DNA from 3 places in the Pseudomonas sp. AC255 genome. Region 1 is predicted to be linked to each of the others. Evidence: predicted binding sites of a transcription regulator. Region 1 holds the regulator's gene; each other region holds the start of a gene.
The links. The regulator sigma-54, encoded in region 1, starts transcription at its own class of promoters, with help from an activator protein. The targets are predictions, from matches to a motif close to ANTGGCATNNANNTTGCTNT.
Positions count from the first base shown of each region.

Region 2: the regulator sigma-54 is predicted to act here: its motif matches at 1,642-1,661, upstream of ACZZ0K_RS15045 (circularly permuted type 2 ATP-grasp protein).
Region 3: the regulator sigma-54 is predicted to act here: its motif matches at 1,417-1,436, upstream of ACZZ0K_RS14765 (CmpA/NrtA family ABC transporter substrate-binding protein).

Region 1 is NZ_OZ409841.1:4,314,760-4,318,032, reverse strand. It holds gene rapZ (RNase adapter RapZ) at 1-68, opposite strand, end outside; partial or broken gene ptsN (PTS IIA-like nitrogen regulatory protein PtsN) at 71-534, opposite strand; gene hpf (ribosome hibernation-promoting factor, HPF/YfiA family) at 546-854, opposite strand; gene ACZZ0K_RS19635 (RNA polymerase factor sigma-54) at 928-2,418, opposite strand; gene lptB (LPS export ABC transporter ATP-binding protein) at 2,585-3,273, opposite strand, start outside.
Region 2 is NZ_OZ409841.1:3,326,317-3,329,589, forward strand. It holds gene ACZZ0K_RS15040 (alpha-E domain-containing protein) at 1-186, opposite strand, end outside; gene ACZZ0K_RS15045 (circularly permuted type 2 ATP-grasp protein) at 199-1,608, opposite strand; gene ACZZ0K_RS15050 (ribonuclease E inhibitor RraB) at 2,086-2,433, opposite strand; gene ACZZ0K_RS15055 (hypothetical protein) at 2,643-2,876, opposite strand; gene speE (polyamine aminopropyltransferase) at 3,165-3,273, opposite strand, start outside.
Region 3 is NZ_OZ409841.1:3,260,827-3,264,099, forward strand. It holds gene rmf (ribosome modulation factor) at 1-159, shown strand, start outside; gene ACZZ0K_RS14760 (quinone-dependent dihydroorotate dehydrogenase) at 307-1,329, opposite strand; gene ACZZ0K_RS14765 (CmpA/NrtA family ABC transporter substrate-binding protein) at 1,546-2,790, shown strand; gene ACZZ0K_RS14770 (ANTAR domain-containing response regulator) at 2,772-3,273, shown strand, end outside.

The sequences.
Region 1 (3,273 bases):
TCCTCAAGGACATTCAGGGCGGTACTTTTACCCGAGCCCGAACGGCCACTGACAATGATCAAACGCATGATTAGTGCCCGTTCTGCTCGTCCAGTACGACCTGGTACAAGGCTTCATTGCTCGGAGCGCTGCGTAGCTTGTCGCGCACTTCCTTGCGGTCGAGCATGCTGGCGATCTGGCGCAACAACTCCAGATGCGCGTCGGTTGCGGCTTCCGGGACCAGCAATACGAACAACAGGTCCACCGGAGCGCCGTCGATGGCGTCGAAATCGATCGGGGCTTCGAGGTGCAGCAGGGCGCTCACTGGCCCCGCGCAGCCCTTGAGGCGGCAGTGGGGAATGGCGATGCCGTTGCCAAAACCGGTGGAGCCGAGTTTTTCACGGGCGATCAGCGCCTCGAAGACATCCTGCATCGCCAGATCCGGCACTTCGCGGTGGATCAGGTTGGCAATCTGTTCGAGGGCTTTTTCTTGCTGCCGCCCGGCGCGTTCACTTGGGAACGGCCGGGGGTCAGGATGGTTTCAAGTCGGATCATGGATAGGGGTGTTAACGACCGGTCGCGCCCTGGAGGAGGCTCTGGGTCTTTTCCTTATGCTTTTTGAGTTGGCGATCCAGCTTGTCGGTAAGTGAGTCGATCGCAGCGTACATGTCGGTATCTTCTGCGTTTGCGACCACTTCACTGCCGGGAATATGCAAGGTGGCTTCGATCTTCTGTTTCAGCTTTTCGACGCACATCGTGACCTGCACGTTGGTGATCTTGTCGAAATGTCGCTCCAGTCGCTGGAGTTTTTCCTCGATGTAGGAACGCAGAGGTTGGGTCACTTCCAGTTGGTGTCCACTGATGTTGACTTGCATACAGCTTCTCCTTCGTTGCCAGTGCATAAAGCGGCAGGCCGAAAAGCCTGCCACTGGAACGCTGTAACGTGGCTTACATCAACCGCTTGCGTTCGCTCGAAGGCGCGATTCCGAGGGATTCGCGGTACTTGGCGACGGTGCGGCGAGCCACCTGAATGCCTTGTGCCTCCAGTAAACCAGCGATCTTGCTGTCACTCAACGGCTTTTTCTGATTTTCCGCAGCGACCAGTTTCTTGATGATCGCGCGGATCGCCGTGGACGAGCATTCGCCGCCTTCGGAGGTGCTGACGTGGCTGGAGAAAAAGTATTTCAGCTCATAAATACCGCGCGGGGTATGCATGAATTTTTGTGTGGTCACCCGGGAAATCGTCGATTCGTGCATGCCGACCGCTTCGGCGATGTCATGCAATACCAACGGCTTCATTGCTTCGTCGCCGTACTCGAGGAAGCCGCGCTGATGTTCGACGATCTGCGTGGCCACTTTCATCAGGGTTTCGTTGCGGCTCTGCAGGCTCTTGATGAACCAGCGGGCCTCCTGCAACTGGTTGCGCATGAAAGTGTTGTCGGCGCTGGTGTCGGCACGCTTCACAAAACCGGCGTACTGGGCGTTGACGCGCAGGCGAGGCACCGATTCCTGGTTCAGCTCGACCAGCCAGCGCTCGTTGTCCTTGCGCACGATCACGTCGGGAATGACGTATTCGGCTTCGGTCGACTCGATCTGTGAACCGGGACGCGGATTGAGGCTTTGCACCAGTTCGATGACCTGGCGCAGCTCGTCTTCCTTGAGCTTCATGCGCCGCATCAACTGGCTGTAATCGCGGCTGCCGAGCAGGTCGATGTAATCGGCGACCAGACGCTTGGCCTCGGTCAGCCACGGCGTCTTCGCGGGCAGCTGGCGCAGTTGCAGCAGCAGGCATTCGCTGAGGTTGCGGGCGCCGATACCGGCGGGCTCGAATTGCTGGATGCGATGCAGGACGGCTTCGATTTCGTCGAGCTCGATGTCTAGTTCCGGGTCGAACGCTTCAAGAATCTCTTCGAGTGTTTCGTCCAGATAGCCCTGATTGTTGATGCAGTCGATCAGAGTCACGGCGATCAGGCGATCGGTGTCGGACATCGGTGCCAGGTTCAGTTGCCAGAGCAGATGGCTTTGCAGGCTCTCTCCGGCGGACGTGCGGGTGGTGAAATCCCACTCATCGTCATCGCTGCTCGGCAGGCTGCTGGCGCTGGTCTGGTAGACGTCTTCCCAGGCGGTATCCACTGGCAGTTCGTTGGGGATGCGCTCGTTCCAATCGCCATCCTCGAGGTTATCCACCGTCGGGGCGGTTTCCTGGTAGGAGGGTTCCTGGATCTCGGCGGGCTTCTGTTCGGCGTTGTCGGCCAGCGGATCGGCGTTGTCGAAGTCGTCGCCTTCTTCCTGGCGCTCGAGCATCGGATTGGATTCCAGAGCCTCCTGGATCTCCTGTTGCAGGTCCAGGGTCGACAATTGGAGCAGGCGGATGGCCTGTTGCAGCTGCGGTGTCATCGTCAGCTGCTGGCCCATTCTCAAGACTAGCGATGGTTTCATGGCAGGGGCTTAACACCTTATTCGCCGGCGCTTTGCGCCATCCACTACAGGGCGCCGAAGCGCCAAACTTAAGCAAATTATATGCCTGAAACTGAAGTGTTTGCCTAGAGCGCTGTAACAATTAAAGCGGATAAATGCGCCTTGAATCGATACAGCGCTGTCGCGCTTACAGGCGGAACTCGTGACCCAGATAAACTTCCTTGACCAGATCGTTGGCCAGGATGGTCTCGGCATCGCCTTCAGCGATCAGTTGACCGTCGTTGACGATGTAAGCGGTTTCGCAGATATCCAGCGTCTCACGCACGTTGTGGTCGGTGATCAGCACGCCGATGCCCTTGGCCTTGAGGTGATGGATGATCTGCTTGATGTCGCCGACCGAGATCGGGTCGACACCGGCGAACGGTTCGTCGAGCAGGATGAACTTGGGTGCAGTGGCCAGGGCGCGAGCGATTTCCACCCGGCGACGCTCACCGCCGGACAGGCTCATGCCGAGGTTGTCGCGGATGTGGCTGATGTGGAATTCCTGCAGCAGGCTTTCCAGCTCCTTGCGACGACCGGCCTTGTCCAGCTCCGGGCGGGTCTCGAGGATCGCCATGATGTTGTCGGCGACCGACAGTTTACGGAAGATCGACGCTTCTTGCGGCAGATAGCCGATACCGGCCTTGGCGCGGCCGTGCATCGGCTGGTGGCTGACGTCCAGATCATCGATCAGCACACGGCCCTGATCTGCCTGCACCAGGCCAACGATCATGTAGAAGCACGTAGTCTTGCCGGCGCCGTTCGGACCGAGCAAGCCGACGATCTGCCCGCTGTCGATCGACAGGCTGACGTCACGCACGACCTGGCGGCTTTTAT
Region 2 (3,273 bases), 990 kb from region 1:
TTCAAGGTAATCGTCCAAGGTGCCGGTGATCAGCAACGGCATGGCGAGTTCGTGCAGACCGTCGCCGCGCCCGTCCTGCGGCATCAGCGACAGCGAATAACTGATGTCGAGCATGCGCGCGAGATTCTCCGCACGCTCCAGGTAACGCGACATCCAGTACAGATCCGAGGCAGTTCTACTTAACATGGCAAGCTTCCTTCAATCCTCGACTACCCAGGTGTCCTTGGTCCCGCCGCCCTGGGAGGAGTTCACCACCAGGGAGCCTTCACGCAACGCGACACGGGTCAAACCGCCAGGCACCACACGGGTTTCGCGGCCGGACAGCACGAACGGACGCAAGTCGATATGGCGCGGCGCGATGCCGTTTTCGACAAAGGTCGGACAGGTCGACAGCGACAGCGTCGGCTGCGCAATGTAGGCATGGGGTTTGGCTTTGATGCGCTCGCGAAAGGCATCGATTTCCGCCGTCGTCGCGGCCGGTCCGACCAGCATCCCGTAACCGCCGGAGCCCTGGGTTTCCTTGACGACCAAATCCGCAAGATTGGCCAGTACGTGGGACAGCTCGGACGGGTTGCGGCATTGCCAGGTCGGCACGTTTTTCAGGATCGGCTCTTCGTCGAGGTAAAAACGGATCATGTCGGTGACAAACGGGTAAACCGATTTATCGTCCGCGACCCCGGTGCCGATGGCATTGGCCAGCACCACATTGCCGGAGCGATAAGACGACAGCAGCCCCGGCACGCCGAGCATCGAGTCCGGGTTGAACGCCAGCGGATCAAGGAACGCGTCGTCGAGGCGGCGATAGATCACGTCGACCGCTTTCGGGCCATCGGTGGTGCGCATGAATACCTTGTCGTCACGCACGAACAGATCTGCGCCTTCCACCAGTTCAACGCCCATCTCCCGCGCCAGAAACGCATGTTCGAAGAACGCGCTGTTGAAGCGTCCCGGCGTCAACACCACCACGCTCGGGTTGTCGATCGGGCTTGAGCTTTTCAGGGTGTCGAGCAGCAGATTGGGATAGTGATCGATCGGGGCGATGCGCTGGGCGGAGAACAGTTCGGGGAACAGGCGCATCATCATCTTGCGGTCTTCGAGCATGTAGCTGACGCCACTGGGTGTGCGCAGGTTGTCTTCGAGAACGTAATAAGTGCCATCGCCATCGCGCACCAGATCGACGCCGGAGATGTGCGAATAGATATCGCGGTGCAGATCCAGACCTTGCATCGCCAATTGGTATTGTTCGTTGGCCAGCACCTGTTCGGCGGGAATGATCCCGGCCTTGATGATGCGCTGCTCGTGGTAGAGGTCGGCGAGAAACATGTTCAACGCCTTGACCCGCTGGATGCAGCCGCGCTCGACAATCCGCCATTCACTGGCGGGAATGCTGCGGGGAATGGTGTCGAACGGAATCAGGCGCTCGGTGCCCTGCTCGTCGCCATAGAGCGTGAAGGTGATCCCGGCCCGGTGAAACAACAGATCGGCCTCGCGGCGGCGCTGCGCGAGCAGCTCGTCGGGCGTCTCGGCCAGCCAGCGGGCAAATTCCCGGTAATGCGGGCGGACCAGGCCGCCGGCATCGTACATCTCGTCAAAATAGGTGCGGATCATGCCGTACTCCTTGTCACTCCGGACATACAGGCCTTCGCAAGGCCCGTGCCATCGGCATAAACGCTTTGATTTCAATCGGTTGTAGATCCACGCCGAACGCTGCGCACCATTCCTGTGCGGCAAATGCCCCGGCCCGATTGCCCCCGCTTCATTGCGACGCACTGCATCGCCTATCACCAGCATAGTCAGAGTTGATTTCACTGCCCGGCCACGACTGCGGATAATCCGCGCATTCGCTGCAAAACTTCCCCGGCACGCCGGCGCGAAGGAGACAGCTCAACTGATCTGAACTGCCTTGGCAGCCCCGTCCCGACAGGACTTTATTGCATACCCGTCTTCCCTTTTAGCCACCCTCTCCGGTGGCTTTTTTTTGCCCGGGATTCTTGTTTCAGGGTTTTGCCACTGCGATGTGCAGAAGCCAGAAACGACAACGGCCGACCCGAAGGTCAGCCGTTGTCCGACAAACAATGCGCAATATCAATTCAACCGGTAACGATTGCGCACCTCCTGCTTCACGCCCCAACCCTCGATAATGCCGCCCAGCGGTTCGACCACGGCAGAAAAGCCTTGCTCGAAATCGCCGATGTCGTCATAGGTTGCGTACATAACTTTGCTCAATTCCAGCGACCAGGCGCCGTCGTCGCGCGCACTGACCTGGGCATTGATGGATTCACCGCGAAATTTGCCTGCTGCCCTGCGCGCCCGCTCCTCGTCCGGGAAAATCGCGTAGAACTCGATGGGATGGAACCGGGAAAAATCGAAGCCGCCTTCTTTCATGCGGCGCAGAACGTTGCTGCTGATGTCTTCTTGATAGGCTGTGCTCATGAATCGTCCCCCTCGATTGATGGATAGACTTTCCGTATTCCCGCCCCGGGCCTTTTGGCCTAAGTACTACGGCAACGTGGTTGCGCGCGGGAAACAAGCATGTAGCTGACAAGACCAGACCTTAGCGATCCATTCGCTGATCTCGCTTGCAGAGTAGCCCCAAGAGAGCGCCGCTGCCAAGGCCTGGTTTACGAGATGACAGGAAGTGTTCAGACAGGGGTGATGCTGCGGATTTCGATGCCATTCTGGGTCTTGAGGTTTTTCACCTCGGCATCGGTGGTGCGCCCTTGCAGGTCGTTGAGATCCAGCTTGGCGGCAACCGGAAGAAGCCGCTCCTTGATTAGCCGAGCGGCTTCATCATCGGACGGGCATTCCTCACGTTCGAAGACTTCATCAACAATTTCGCCGTGATCATCCACGAAAGTGACTTTCCACTTTTGCATCAGTGCCTCCTCGATCAACCCGTAAATGGGCTTACCTCTATCTCGACTTTTTTCCGCGAGAGTTGGTTCAAAAGGATTACAGCCGCCAACGGTGAAAATAACCATCCGATCGATAGGGCGGACTCTGTGGCGAGGGGATTTATCCCCGTTCGGCTGCGCAGCAGTCGTAATACCGTCCATTGCGGTTCAACGGAGACACCGCGCAGGCCGGTTCAGGGATACTGCGCCTCCCAGAGGGGGTAAATCCCCTCGCCACAAAAGCTCCCTTGCAGAGCGCCTTCAGCGTGATCAGTCGTTGCTTGGCTTGTTGACCGCTTGCAGCACGTATTGCGGCAAGGCGAACGCGCCGATGTGGATTTCCGGATTGTAGTAACGGGTGACGATGCCGCTGCCGATG
Region 3 (3,273 bases), 1.1 Mb from region 1:
GGCGTTGGTGGCAAATCCCGTGAGCTTTGCCCATTTACTCTACCGTCGGTACGTCAAGCCTGGATCAACGGCTGGCGAGAAGGACGCGGCGACAACTGGGACGGTATGACCGGCACTGCGGGAATCCACAGACTCAACGAACTTCACGCCGTCGGCTGACACAGGGCATTTATTCCGACACGACAATCTGAATTTGCATTGAATTAACCACGCACGTCCTTCCCGGACGGCGGGCTACGGCCCAGGGGCTCCTTCGAGGAGCCCTTTTTTATGCCTGCATTTTTGTGCCGAGCACATAACCCGGTGTTATTTTCGCAACGCGGCGATGGCGTCTACCGATTCACGAATCAGCGCCGGGCCTTTGTAGATGAAGCCCGAATAGATCTGCACCAGGCTCGCGCCAGCAGTAATTTTCTCCGCCGCGTGTTTGCCCTCGGTAATCCCGCCCGCAGCAATGATCGGCAAACGCCCGGCCAATTCGCCCGCCAGCACCTTCACGGTATGGGTGCTCTTTTCACGCACCGGCGCACCCGACAGACCGCCCGCCTCGTCACCATGCTCCATGCCTTCGACGCCGACACGGCTCAGAGTCGTATTGGTGGCGATCACCGCATCCATGCCGGTTTCGATCAACGCCTGGGCGACCTGCGCAGTTTCTTCGTCGGTCATGTCCGGCGCGATCTTGATCGCCAGCGGCACATGCTTGCCGTGACGCAGGGCCAGTTCGGCGCGGCGCGTGGCCAGGTCCGCGAGCAATTGTTTGAGCGAATCACCGAACTGCAGGCTGCGCAGGCCCGGGGTATTCGGCGAGCTGACGTTGACCGTGATGTAACTGGCGTGGGCGTAGACCTTGTCCAGGCAGATCAGGTAATCATCCACCGCGCGCTCGACCGGGGTATCGAAGTTCTTGCCGATATTGATGCCCAGCACGCCTGTGTATTTCGCCGCAGCGACCCGCGCCAGCAGGTTATCCACGCCAAGGTTGTTGAAGCCCATGCGGTTGATGATCGCCTCGGCTTCCGGCAGGCGGAAGATTCGTGGTTTCGGGTTACCCGGCTGCGGACGCGGGGTCACGGTGCCGATTTCGACAAAACCGAAACCCAGTTGCGCAAAGCCATCGATGGCCGCGCCGTTCTTGTCCAGACCTGCCGCCAGCCCTACCGGGTTCGGAAACTCCAGCCCCATGACGGTCACCGGCATTTTCGCCGGTGCCTTGCACAGCAAGCCGTTGAGGCCCAAACGTCCACCCGCGCCGATCAGATCCAGCGACAGATCGTGGGAGGTTTCCGGGGAAAGTTTGAACAACAGCTGACGGGCCAGGGTGTACATGGGCGGCAATGACTCGGGCGGCGAAAAGAGGCGGCGATTATAGCCGGGCATCGTCCCCCGGCGCGAGGCGCCTGCGCGAATCAGGCGACTGGCATATGCCTTGCACCACCCTGCTCATCAGTCTGCCGACCAATGACGGCGCGCAGGCCAGGACAATGGCGTCGTCCCCGGGTTTTGCCTGCGCAGAATCCGGGACGACGTTTTTTGAGGTAGCGTATGAACGAAACGTCCTTGGGGCCTCTGGCCTGGGTCAATGGCAGCGATGCGCCGGAGAAGAGCGCGATCAATCTCGGCTTCATGGCGCTGAGCGACTGCGCCTCGGTGGTGGTCGCCGCCACCCAGGGCTTCGCCCAGCCCTACGGCCTGACGCTGAACCTCAAACGTCAGGCCTCATGGGCCAACCTGCGCGACAAACTGGTCAGCGGCGAACTGGATGCCGCGCACAGCCTGTACGGACTGATTTACGCGGTGCACCTGGGCATCGGCGGCGTCGCCCCGACCGACATGGCAGTGCTGATGGGCCTGAACCAGAATGGCCAGAGCCTGAACCTGTCCCATGGTTTGCAACAGGCTGGCGTGAACAGTCCTGAAGCGCTCGATCAGCATGTGCACCAAAGCCGCGCAAAACTGACCTTCGCCCAGACCTTCCCCACCGGCACCCATGCGATGTGGCTTTATTACTGGCTGGCGAGCCAGGGCATTCATCCGTTGCAGGACGTCGACAGCGTGGTGGTGCCGCCGCCGCAAATGGTTGCGCACCTGCAAGCCGGGCGCATCGACGGCTTTTGCGTCGGCGAACCGTGGGCGGCCAGCGCCGTGCAGCAGAATCTCGGTTTCACCCTGGCGACCAGCCAGAGCATCTGGCCCGACCATCCGGAAAAAGTCCTCGGCTGCACCCGCGAATTTGTCGAGCAATACCCCAACACCGCGCGGGCGCTGGTCATGGCCATTCTTGAGGCCAGCCGCTTCATCGAAGAAAGCCCGGAAAACCGCCGCAGTACCGCGCAATTGCTCAGCGCCACCGAATACCTCGACACCCCCGCCGCCTGCATCGAGCCGCGTTTCATGGGCGACTACGCCGACGGCCTCGGCAATCGCTGGCAGGACCCGCATGCGCTGCGTTTTCACGGCGGTGGCGAGGTCAATCTGCCGTACCTCTCCGACGGCATGTGGTTCATGACCCAGTTTCGTCGCTGGGGTCTGTTGCGCGAGGATCCGGATTATCTGGCCGTAGCCCGCCAGGTTCAGCGTCTGGATCTGTATCGCGAGGCCGCCAGCGCTGTCGGTGTTGCGACTTCGTACGCAGACCTGCGCAGCAGCCAGTTGCTCGACGGCAAGGTCTGGGACGGCAGCGACCCGGCGGGTTATGCGCGCAGTTTCAAACTGCATGCCCTGAGCGACACCGCCCCCTTCTCGCCCAGCGCTGACAGGAGACCGCGAACATGTTGCGCATTCTGCTGATCAACGACACCGCGAAAAAAGTCGGACGCCTGAAAGCGGCGCTGACAGAGGCCGGCTTCGAGGTAATCGACGAGTCCGGCCTGACCATCGATCTACCGGCGCGCGTCGAAACGGTGCGCCCGGACGTGATCCTGATCGATACCGAGTCACCGAGCCGCGATGTCATGGAGCAAGTGGTACTGGTCAGCCGCGACCAGCCCCGGCCGATCGTGATGTTTACCGACGAACATGACCCGGGGGTGATGCGTCAGGCGATCAAGTCCGGGGTCAGTGCCTACATCGTCGAAGGCATTCACGCACAACGGTTGCAGCCGATTCTCGACGTGGCGATGGCGCGCTTCGAGAGTGACCAGGCCTTGCGCGCGCAATTGCAGGCCCGTGACCAGCAACTGGCCGAGCGCAAGCGCATCGAACTGGCCAAGGGTTTATTGATGAAGATGAAGGATTGCAACGAGGAACAGGCCTACACGCTGATGCGCCGCC